2 regions of the Massilia sp. AB1 genome follow, and region 2 is predicted to be linked to the other one. Evidence: riboswitches for the same ligand, from Rfam matches in the RefSeq annotation. Region 2 holds a riboswitch; the other holds the start of a gene.
What was found. Region 2 has a riboswitch for cobalamin ahead of J8847_RS01225 (TonB-dependent receptor). Riboswitches for the same ligand answer to the same signal wherever they lie in the genome.

Region 1: linked by a shared signal. The riboswitch ahead of J8847_RS22945 (TonB-dependent receptor domain-containing protein) and the one ahead of J8847_RS01225 (TonB-dependent receptor) in region 2 are both predicted to bind cobalamin.

The regions. Positions count from the first base shown of each region.
Region 1 is NZ_JAGKSG010000072.1:8,438-14,315, forward strand. Features, by position in the region: gene J8847_RS22935 (ABC transporter ATP-binding protein) at 1-497, opposite strand, end outside; gene J8847_RS22940 (iron ABC transporter permease) at 500-1,522, opposite strand; gene J8847_RS22945 (TonB-dependent receptor domain-containing protein) at 1,546-3,372, opposite strand; cobalamin riboswitch at 3,438-3,660, opposite strand; gene J8847_RS22950 (histidine phosphatase family protein) at 3,668-4,207, opposite strand; gene J8847_RS22955 (adenosylcobinamide-GDP ribazoletransferase) at 4,209-4,988, opposite strand; gene cobT (nicotinate-nucleotide--dimethylbenzimidazole phosphoribosyltransferase) at 4,989-5,878, opposite strand, start outside.
Region 2 is NZ_JAGKSG010000001.1:268,741-274,618, forward strand. Features, by position in the region: gene J8847_RS01210 (hypothetical protein) at 1-202, opposite strand, end outside; gene J8847_RS01215 (thiol:disulfide interchange protein DsbA/DsbL) at 199-861, opposite strand; gene J8847_RS01220 (cobalamin-binding protein) at 989-1,861, opposite strand; gene J8847_RS01225 (TonB-dependent receptor) at 1,864-3,825, opposite strand; cobalamin riboswitch at 3,897-4,126, opposite strand; gene J8847_RS01230 (M1 family metallopeptidase) at 4,267-5,878, shown strand, end outside.

The DNA.
Region 1 (5,878 bases), on a different contig from region 2:
TTGGCCGGCTCGTCGAGCAGCAGCAGCGGCGTCTCTTGCGCCAGCATGGCGGCGATGGCCACGCGCTGGCGCTCGCCCCCGGACAGGGTGCGTACATCGCGCGCGGCCAGGTCGGCCACTTCCATGGCGTCCAGGGCCTGCATCGCGGCGTGGTGGTCGTCGCTGCCTTCCCAGTAGCGGTTGGCGTGATAGGGATGGCGCGCCGACAGCACGGTTTCGATTACGCTGTAGGCGAAGGCGTCATGGCGCGACTGGGCCAGGAAAGCGCGTTCGCGCGCCAGCTCGGCAGGGTTCCAGGCCGATAGTTCGCGGCCGCGGATGCTCACCGTTCCCGCGTCCGCACGGTGCAGCCCGGCGAGCGTGCGCAGCAAGGTACTCTTGCCGGCGCCGTTGCGGCCGATGATGCTCCAGCATTCGCCGGGAGCCACGTGCCAGCTCAGCCCCTGGATCAGGGTGCGGCTGCCGGCCTTGAGGAGGAGGTCTTGGGTCCGGAGCATGATCACTTCCTGAGCCGGTGAAGCTGGTAGAGGAAGACCGGTGCGCCGATGAGCGCCGTGATGGCGCCTACCGGCAGCTGCTGCGGCGCCAGCACGGTGCGGGCGAGGGTATCGCACAACACCAGGAAGCTGCCGCCGGTCAGCACCGCGGCGGGGATGAGCACGCGGTGGTCCGGGCCGAAGGCGAAACGGCAGGCGTGCGGAATGATCAATCCGACAAAACCCACCGAGCCGGCGCTGGTCACCGCGCTCGCGGTCAGCAGGCCGGACACGAAGAACAGGCCCTTGCGCAGCGCGCCCACGCGCACGCCCAGGGTCGATGCGGCTTCCGCATGCAGGGCCACCACGTTCATGGCGCGCGCGCTGCGCATCGCATACACCAGCGCGCCGCCCAGCACCAGCCAGGGCGTCAGGCGCAGCGGCGCGCCGGCCAGGTCGCCGATGAGCCAGAACACCATGCTGCGCAGGCGGCCTTCCGGTGCGATCGACAGCATCAGGGTGACGAGGGCGCTGCACAGGGCCGACAGGATCACGCCGGTCAGCAGCAGCATCGAAGCGCCGCCCTCGGCCGCCAGCCCGCCGCGCAGGTCGCGCCGGGCCAGCAGGTAGAGCAGCATCGAGACCGTCACCGCGCCCAGCAGGGCCGCGCCGTCCACGATGACCGCCGTGGCCATCATCATCAGCGCCGCCAGCGCGCCCACCGCCGCGCCGGACGAGATGCCGAGCACGTAGGGATCGGCCAGCGGATTGCGCAGCAGGGCCTGCATCATCACCCCCGCCAGGGCCAGCGCGCCGCCGGTAACGAAGGCCGTCAGGGCGCGGCCGGCGCGCAGTTCCAGCAGCGAGGCAGGCAGCGACTCGGCGCGGCCATGCGCGAGCTGGCGCAGCGCCTCGGGCAGTTCCGCCAGCGGCACCTGGATCGACCCGGTCATGCCGGCGAACAGGAGGCTCGCGACGGCGCCCGCCATCAGGACGGCGATAATGAGCAGGGCGCGCTGGCGCAGCGGACGGATGGGTGGATGCATGCTAGGTCTCTGTGTTGTCCCCGTCAGCGCATGCCGTAGCGCAGGGCCGCGAACCAGGTGCGGCCGCTGGTGCCGTAGTTACGCGCGAGCTCGTAGTGCTTGTCCGCGACGTTGTTGAGCCTGACCAGCAGCGACAGTTCCGGGGTGAATTGCCAAGTAGTGTACAGGTTGAGCAGGCCATAGCCACCCAGCGGACGCAGGTTGGCTGCATCGTCGAAGCGGCCGCTGGAGAGCTGCCACTCGGCGCCGGCCTTCACGGTGCCGGCCGTGTAGTCGGCGGCGAAGCTCGCATGCCGTTTCGCGCGGCGCGCCAGGCGCTTGCCGGTGGTTTCGTCGCGTGGATCCTGCCAATCCAGGCTGCCGCGCAGGTTGATGCCGGCGATGCGCGTGCTGCCGCCGACGCTCACGCCTTCCAACAGGGCTTCGTTGACGTTGTAGGCGCAGCTGCCGGCGCGGGACGGGCAGGGCGTGGCCGAGACGATCATGTCGCTCAGGCGATTGCGGTAGTAGCGCGCGTCCAGCTCGACGCGGCCGCCGGCGTAGCGCAGGCCCAGTTCGTGGTTGCGGCCTTTCTCGGGCTGGTTGGTTTCCAGGCCGTAGCCTGGATAGAACAGCTCGTTGAAGGTTGGCGCGCGGAAGCTGGTGCCGACGCTGGCGCTGGCGCGCAGGCCGTTGCCGAAGTCGTAGCCGTAGCCGGCTGCGCCGGTGTGCTTGTTGCCGTACACTGAAGAGCGGTCCTGGCGCGCGCTCGCATCGAACAGGTGGCTGCCGCGCCTGGCCGAGTACACCGCCCCATAGGCATTGGTGATGCGGTTGCGCTGCATCGTCGGCACCTCTTCCTTGCGGTGGCTGTACAGCAGCTGCAGCGTGTCCGGGCCCAGTGCGACCGTGTTCTGCCAGCTGAACTCGTCCTGCACGGTGTCGATCCGGCTGGTGCCGGTGGCCGCGGCGCTGCTGACGCTGCGCTGCTTGTCTTCCGAGCGCGCGAACTGCACGGTGCTGCGCCAGTTCGGCAGGATCTGGTTGCTCATGAACAGGGCGGCGGTGTCCAGGTCCTGGTCGCTGTGGGTGTCGAAGCTGCCGGCGCCGCTGTCGTACTGGGCGCGCAAACGGCTGACCAGGAGCTGGGCGCCGATCTCGTGGCCCGGCGCGACGGTATAGCTCATGCGGCCATTCAGGTTGCGGCGGCGGTAGCCGTCTTCGTCGGGGTTGAAGCCGAAGGCGCCCGGGCGGGTGGCCGAGAAGCCGTCGGATTCCTCGTAGCCCGCGCCGATGGCGTAGCTGAATGCATGCAGGCCGCCGGCGGTGCTGGCGTCGAGCTGGCGGGTGCCGTTGCTGCCGGCGCCGGCGGAAGCGCTGGCCACGGGTGTGCCTTCGCCCTTGCGGGTGAAGATCTGGATCACACCGCCGATGGCGTCCGCGCCGTACAGGGTGCTGAGCGGGCCGTAGACGATCTCGATGCGATCGATGGCGCCCAGCGGCACCGCGTTCCAGCTCGCCGCGCCGGTGCTTGCGGAGCCGACGCGCACGCCGTCGAGCAGGACCACCACCTGGTTGCTGTTGGCGCCGCGCAGGAAGATGCTGGTGGCTGCGCCGGCGCTGCCGTTGCGGGTGATCTCGATGCCGCGCTGGCGCTGCAGGATGTCGGCCACCGAGCCGGCGCCCGAACGCGTGATCTCTTCGGCGTGGATGACCGTGGTGTCGGCGATGACGTCGTCGGCCTTTTGCGGCGTGCGGGTGGCGGTGACGACGACGGTGTCGAAGGCAGGTGCGTTGGCGAAAGCGGAAGACGAAAGAATGGCGAGCGCAAACGACACTGCGGCCGCTTGCCGTGTTACAGGAAAGTTCATGAACAGTTTCTATCAATGGACAACCAGCCGACGTCCCCGTGGGCCAGATTGAACAGGAATGCGCGAACGCGTTCCCACCTTTTGGCCGGTATCCGGGCTGGCAAGTGTGGCCGTCGGACCTTCCCATGCGAACGCACAGTGGTCGAGGAAGACGGTTCGCCGCATCGAATGCGGCACTTGCTTACCGTTGCGGGGGCAGCACACGTTGGCCTTGTAGAAAGGCTTCGTGTTTCCCGTTTAACTGCGCCTGTGGACACAGGCGCGAGCACCAAAACGGCGTCATTATACGGTTTTGTTACCTCTTTAGCACGAGCAGCTCGCCGTAGGCGATGCGGTGAGGGGCTTGCGCGGCCCGCAGCGCGGCCTCTTCGATGCTGCCGCCGAGGTGGAGAGAAGCCAGCAGGCGCATGGCGCCGGCGTGGCAGATGACGAGCGCCTGCTCGATGCCTTCGTTGCGGATCTCGTCGTGGAAAGCAGCGACGCGTGCGGCGACATCCATGACGCTTTCGCCGCCGCCGGGGCGGTAGTAGAGCAGGTCGGCCGTCCAGGCGTCGACCTCGGCGCGCGGGATGTCGTCCCAGCTGCGCATCTCCCAGGCGCCGAAGTTCATCTCGGCCAGGCGCGCATCGAATACGGGGGCGGGCGAGAGTCGGCGAGCCAGTGCGGCGCAGCGCAGCAGCGGGCTTGAATACACGGGCAAGTCGGACAGGCCAAGTCCCGACAGCGTGTCGAGCGCGCTGTCGATTCCGGCATCGAGGGCCGGCAGGTCCGTGCTGCCGTAACACAGGCCGGGCGCCACCACCGGCTGCGGATGGCGCACGAGGTAGAGCCGCATGTCAGGCTAGCGCGCCCTGGCCGAGCGTGGCCAGCACGGCGAGGTAGATCGCGACTTCCGACAGCTGCTGGACCGCACCCAGGCAGTCGCCGGTATAGCCGCCGAGGCGGCGCTCGAATTTGCGGGCCAGCCAGAGCGCGGCGAGGCTTGCCGCCAGCACGGCGCCGGCGCAGGCGACCGCACTGAGCGCGCCGTTGAGGACGAGCGCAGCGGCGGGCAGGAGCACGGTCGCGGTGGCGATGGCGAATTCGCCGGCGCTCATGCGCTCGGCGAGCGGCTTGGCCTTGCCTTCGGCGCGCGCGTATTCCATGGTCCAGATGAGCGAGGTCGCGGCCAGGCGCGAGAGCGGATGGGCCAGCAGCAGGGCAGCGATGGCGCTGGCCGGCGGCAGCGTCGCCAGGGCCGTGCATTTTGCGAGCAGCATGCACACGACGCCGATCGCGCCATAGGCGCCGACGCGCGAGTCCTTCATGATTTCCAGCGCGCGCTCGCGCGTCATGCCTCCGCCCAGGCCATCGCAGGTGTCGGCGAAGCCGTCTTCGTGGAAAGCGCCGGTGATATAGATCGTCGCTGCGGTCGAGAGCACGGCCGCCACCGGCGCGGGCAGGACCAGGGCCGCCGCCGCATATACCGCGGCGGCGATGGCGCCCACGACCAGCCCGACCAGCGGGAAGTAGCGGGACGCATGGTTCAGCCACGCGGCTTCGAAGCCGACCCAGCGTGGGATCGGCAGCCGGGTGAAGAACTGCAGTGCGATGAAGAACAGGCGCAGCTGGTGCATTTAAGCGGAACGCTCGCTGACCTGGGCCGAGGCGAAGGTCGCCATCTGGCTCAGGAAGTTGGCGGCCGCATGCAGCAGCGGCAGGGCGAGCGCACTGCCGGTGCCTTCGCCCAGGCGCAGCCCCAGGTCCAGCAGCGGCTTGGCGCCGAGCTGCTCCAGCATCAGCGCGTGCCCGTGTTCGCCGGAGCAGTGCGAGAACACACAGTAGTCGAGAATGGACGGCTGCAGGCGCGCGGCGACCAGCAGGGCGCTGGTGACGATGAAGCCGTCGATCAGCAGCACCTTGCGCATCTCGGCCGCCTTCAGCATGGCGCCGGCCATCATGGCGATCTCGAAGCCGCCGAAAGTGGCCAGCACGTCGAGCGGATCGTTCACGCCTGCGTGCAGGGCCGCCGCTGCGGCGATGACTTGTTCCTTGCGCTGGATGCCTTCCGCGGAGAGACCAGTGCCTGCGCCGACGCAGCGCGACAGCGGCACGCCGGTGAGCTTGTGCATGAGGGCCGCGGCGGCAGTCGTGTTCCCAATACCCATTTCGCCGAAGCCGACCACGTTGCCTGGCAGGTCACGCACCAGGGTCATGCCGTGTTCGAGCGCGGTGGCGCATTCCTGTGGCGTCATCGCGGCTTCCCTGGCGAAGTTGCGGGTACCGTTCGCCACCTTCCTGTCGATCAGGCCGGGGCGCTGGCCGAACGCGTGGTTCACGCCCGCATCGACGACGTGCAGCGCGGCGCCGTTCTGGCGGGCGAAGACATTAATAGCGGCGCCGTTCGCCAGGAAGTTCTCCACCATCTGCCAGGTCACGTCTTGCGGGAAGGCGGATACGCCTTCCGCCACGACGCCGTGGTCGCCGGCGAACACGATGATCGCCGGCTGATCGATGCGAACGTCGG
Region 2 (5,878 bases):
GGCACTTGTTGGTCAGCAGCGCGTAGCGCTGATTCTCGGCATGGACGAGCGCAATGGCGAGCCAGATGGCGACGAACGCGAAGAACGCCGCCAGCGACCACGCGAGGTGGTTGAAATTACTTGTCTCGAACAGCTCTTCCTCGCGAGGGCGTGAGCCCTCGTACATCTTCAGGACTTCGCGTTCGACATCGTCACTGCTCATTTCGTCTTGGCTGCCTTTGCTACGAGTGCGTCCATGACCTGTTCCGTGGCGGCGAGCGCCTGGTTCATGTTCTGAAGCTTGTTGGCCTCGCCCACGGTGGCCGGGGACAGCACGTATTTACCGTCGATCACGATCGTCGGGGTGCTGCTGACCTTATAGCCCTGCGCCACTTGCGGCAGGCGGCGCAGCTTGGTCTGCACGCCGAACGAATTCCATGCTTCCATGAATTTCGCCTTGTCCAGGCCGTTCTTGACGGCCCAGGCGGTGATGTCCTCATCCTTCATCAGGCGCTGGCGCTGCACGTGCACCGCCTGGAACACCTTGTGATGATACTCCTCCAGCTTGCCCATGGCTTCCAGCGTGAGGAACAGGTGCGCTTCCGGATCGGCCGGGCCCTGGAACGGCAGGTGGATGCGGCGCATGACGATGTTATCGCCCTGCTTCTTGATCCACTGGTTCAGCGTCGGTTCGAAGGCGTTGCATGCCGGGCAGTGGTAAGCGAAGAACTCGATGACCTCGACCTTCTTGCCCGTCGCCTGCACCGGTTGCGGCACCGACAGCGTGGTGTATTCGGCGCCGTTTTTCGGATCGGTCGGCGATGCGTTGGCGAACCCGGCGATCAGGCTGGCGGCAACGAGGGCAAAACGCAGAGAGCGCATAACTATCCTTCCACTAAAAGTGATTGAGCGAACGACCGCGAGATTACCACTTTTTTGGCTCATCCAAGGAGGATGGAGCCCATCTTTTTGCATTTGCTTACCTCTTTAACGCTTCCTTAAGCCAGTGTTACCGCCGCTGGCGCGCGCTCTCGAGCTGCTCGCACAGCTGGGCCGCGCCCTGCGCCGTGCGTGGTCCCGGGCGGCTCAGCAGGTCGCCGTCGACCGTGAACAGGTTGCCCCGCTTCACTGCCGTCATGCCCTGGAAGGGCTTCCACAGCGCCAGGCCCGGATTGGCCGGGTCGTAGCGCTTGCCGGCCAGGATGGCTTCCGGATCGCGCTCCACCACCGCCTCGACGCCCACCTGGGGCGCCACCACCTTGAGGGCGCCGAAGATATTGCGGCCGCCGCACAGGCGGATGATGTCGCTCGCGATCTGCTCGTCGTTGAGGGTGTACAGCGGCTGGTCCCAGACCTGGTAGAACACGGTCACCGGCGAACGCTTGCCGTAGCGTTCGCCCAGCGCGGCGATGCGCGCGCGGTAGCCGCCGGCCGCCGCCTGCGCGCTGGCCTCGGCGCCCAGCAGCACGCCCAGGCGCTCGATGCTGCTGGCCACCTGCTCCAGGCGCTTCGGTTCGCTGCGGAAGATCGGCACGCCCAGGCTTTCGAGCTGGGCGATCTGGCGCGGGGTATTCCCGCTGTGCCAGACCACCAGCAGGTCGGGCTTGAGCGCCAGCACCCGCTCCATGTCGATCTGGCTGTTGCTGCCGACGAGCGGCAGGCTGCGCGCGGCTTGCGGGTAGTCGCTGTAGTTCATCGCGCCCACCACCTTGCCGCCGCCGCCGGCCGCGAACAGCAGCTCGGTGACGTGGGGCGCCATCGAGATCACGCGCTGCGCCGGGCGCTCGAGCACGACCTTGCGGCCGGCGTCGTCGACCACGCTCACGGCGGCGTGGGCGCTGCCGGCCGCGAAGGCCAGCAGCGGCAGGAGGCGGGACTTCATCATCAGAAGTCGTAGCGCAGCGACAGCTTCAGCTGGCGGCCGTCGCTCGGATAGATCCCCGAGCGGCAGCCGAAGGCGTTGCTGTAGTAGTCGCGGTCGAACAGGTTCAGGCCGCTGACCGCCACTTCCCAGGCGCCCATGCGGCGCGCATAGCGTGCGTCGACGGTCGTGTAGGAAGGGATGCGCGCGCCGCAGCTGTTGGTGAAGTCGCTGCCGTAGCGCTGGCTGTCGACCCACTGGGCGCCGATGTCGGCGCTCTGGCCGTCGCCCGGCACCCAGGCCAGGCGCGCGCTCACGACGTTCTTCGGCACCAGCACCATCTCACGGCCGGCGTTCGGGCCGGCGGTGAACTCGGCGTCCACGCGCTGCCACTGGCCGGTCAGGCGCCATGCCGCGCCGAGGGCGGCCTGCCCTTCCACTTCCAGGCCCTGGCGGCGGGTCGGATCGAGATTGGTGTTGGCGCCCCAGCCGATGGTCGGATCGTAGAAGATCTCGTTGCGCAGGCGGTGGCGGAACAGGCGCGCCGTCAGCTGACGCTCCTTGCCGCCGGCGGTCACGCCCAGCTCCAGGTCGCGCGAGGTCTGCGGCTGCAGCACGTCGGCGCTCGAGCGCAGGCCGTTCTCGTCGGCGTTGGGCATGCGGTAGCTGCGGCCGGCCTTGGCGAACAGCGTCACCTCCGGCATCACGTCAACGCTGCCTTCCAGCGACCAGGCGTTGAGCGACTGCGAACGGCTATCGGTCGCGGCGCCCAGCACGTCGTCCTTCTCGAATTTCTCGTGGCGCACGCCCGCGGCCAGGCGCGCGTTGTGCGGCGCGTTCCAGCGCAGCTCGTCGCGCAGGTAGATCGCCCTGGAATCCTGGCGCGCGTCGCCCGAACCGAAGTCCGACTTCACCTGGCGCTCCCAGCGGATCAGGTCGACGCCCGCCACCAGCTCGTTGCGCTGGCCGCCCAGCATGGCGCTGTGGCGCACGCGCGGCGAGAACTGGGTCTGCTCCGACGCGTAGGTGGAACGCGACAGCGTGGTGCTGAAGAAGTAGTTGGCGCTCAGGTCGCGTTCGCGGTGCGACAGGTCGGCGGCCAGCTCGAAGGCGCCCACGCGCTGCTCGGCGTAGGCACTGATGCGGTCGGTGTCCAGGGTGCCGAAGTCCCGGAGGGTGAGGCTCTGGCGCGGATTGGCCAGGTATTCGTCTTCCGTGAGCGAACCGGGGAAGCGCGAATCGGAACGCGCGCTCTCGATGCGCAGGCCGGCGCGGCCTTGCGCGTCCCAGGCGTATTGCAGGCCGGCGCTGGCGGTGGTCTGGTCGAAATCGCTGTTGCGGCGATAGCCGTCGCTGCTGCGGTCGGCGATGGACGCGTCGAAGGACCAGGGGCCGGCGCCATGGCTGAGCGAGGCGCGCAGGTCGCGGTGGTCGAAGCGCCCTGCTTCGGCGAACACCGAAGCGCGGGTGCCGGCCTGGCCGGCGCGGCGGGTGATGATGTGGATCACGCCGCCGGTCGCGCCTTCGCCGTACAGCACGCTGCTGCCGCCGCGCGTGATCTCGATGCGCTCGACGCTGTCGACCGGGATCGTCGAGAGCACGGTGTTGGCCAGTTCGTTCTCGTTCAGGCGCACGCCGTCGACCATCACCACCAGGTTCTGGGCGCTGTTGGAACCGAAACCGCGCAGGTCGAGCGCGAAGTCGGGCGAGGCGTCCAGGCTCTGGCGGCCGTACACGCCGCCGACCTTGCGGATCGCTTCGTTGACGTCGGTGGCGCCGGCGCGGCGGATCTCGTCCGCGGTGATGACGGTGGCGCCGATCGGGGCCAGCCCGGCGTCGACCGGGAAGCGGGCGCCGGTGACGACGATGGAGGGAACGGCGTCCTGGGCGCAGGCCTGGGCGGCGAGGACGGACAGGGACAGGGCGCAGGCCAGGGCGAGCGGCTTGATGGCCGGCGCGCTGCGCGGTAGAGCAGCAAAATTCATGTCGGATGCATTCTCGAAAAAGCCACCGGCCTGCGTCCCCGCACGCCGGAGTCAACGGAAGCCGCGTGCGAACGCGCTTCCACCTGTCTGGCCGGTATCCGGGCTTGCAAGACGGACCGCCTCACCTTCCTATGCAGGATGCACAGTGGTTGTCGAGGAAGCCTGTCGCCGAATGGCGACGCTTGTTGACCGTTGCGGGGGCAGCACACCTGGCGATCATGCGTAGCGCGATCGCGTCGTGTTTCCCGTTTAACTGCGCGCGCAGATTGCGCACGCGGGCACCAGAACGGGCCGCATTATAACGCTGGCAAGGCCCAGCCGCCATTTTTGCCTTCCAAGCGCCATTTCGCGCCTTCTGTCGGAAAATCTTGGCGCGGCGACAAGCTTGTCGATATAGTCACTCCACAATCACAACTCATCCTTACACGACAAGGAGTCCTGATGGAGATTCGTTTCCGCAGCCGTTCCGTGCTGGCCGCCGGAGCGGCGGGCGTGGCCTTACTGAGCGCCGGCCTGGCCCTGGCCTGGACCGTCCAGGCCAGCGCGCCCGCCGCCGCGCCGCCGCCCTCGCTCGACGGCATCGCCCTCGCCGCCCCCGACGCCGCCTTCGTGACCACGCCCAGCGCGCCGGATGCCTGGGGCGGGATCCGCACCGGCGAGCAGGCCACCCTGTCCGACCGCGTGGTCCAGTACCGCATCGAGGCCACGCTCGATCCGGTCAAGCACCAGGTGACGGGCCAGCAGCAGCTCACCTGGCGCAACCGCAGCGCCGTTCCCGTGCGCAGCGTCTACGTGCACCTGTACATGAACGCCTTCGAAGGCGCGGGCAGCACCTTCTTCACCGAGCAGCGCCAGAGCGGCCAAGGCTTCCGTACCGGGGTCGAGACCAAGGACGGCGAATGGGGCCACATCGCCCTGCGCAGCGTGCGCCAGGCCGGCGCCAGCGTGCCGTGGCGCTTCGTCCAGCCCGACAACGGCCCGGCCACCGACCACACCGTGGTGCGCATGGACCTGCCGCAGGCGGTCGCGCCGGGCGCCTCGACCACGCTCGACATCGGCTTCGCCACCCAGCTGCCGCGCGTGATCGCGCGCACCGGCTATTTCGGCAGCTTCCACCTGGTGGCGCAATGGTTCCCCAAGATCGCCGTGCTCGAACTGCCGGGCGAACGCGGGGCCACGGCGCCGCGCTGGAACGCGCATGAGTTCCACCAGAACTCCGAGTTCTACGCCGACTTCGGCAGCTTCGACGTCAGCCTCACCGTGCCCAAGGACTATACGGTGGGCGCCACCGGCGAACTGCAGGGCGCACCCGTCGAGAAGAACGGCATGGTGACGCGCCGCTACGTGCAGGCCGACGTCCACGACTTCGCCTGGATGGCCGACCGCAGGAGCGCCAAGCCGCTGGTCGAGACCTGGACCGGCCCGGGCAGCCCGACCGTGACGGTGCAGGTGATCTACCCGCCCGAATACGCCGCCAGCGCCGAGCCGGCGATGAAGGCGGCCAAGGATTCGCTGGCCTACTTCTCGCGCACCCTCGGCCCCTACCCCTACAAGACCCTGACGGTGGTGATCCCGCCCCACAACGCCGAGGAAGCCGGCGGCATGGAGTACCCGACCTTCTTCACCGCCATGGGCTACGACAAGGTGGAGCCGAAGTCGCTGCAGGCCTTCGAGCTCGACGCGGTCACTATCCACGAATTCGGCCACGGCTACTTCTACGGCATCCTGGCCTCGAACGAGTTCGAGGAGCCCTTCCTCGACGAAGGCATGAACGAATACTGGGACAGCCGCATGATGCGCGACCGCGGCCAGCAGGTGTACCCGGCGCCGGCCTTCATGAAACGGCTCGGCATCGACCCGGCCTTCGACGTGTTCGACGGCGTGCGCACCGGCGCCCCGCGCGACAACCCGGCCGACGCGCCTGGCGAGAACGCCTGGCACCGCCTGCAGGGCATCGGCCCGGTGTACTCGCGCAGCGCCATCGTGATGCGCGACCTGGAAGAGCGCATCGGCCGCGAAGCCATGGAGCGCGGCTTCAAGGAATACTACCGCC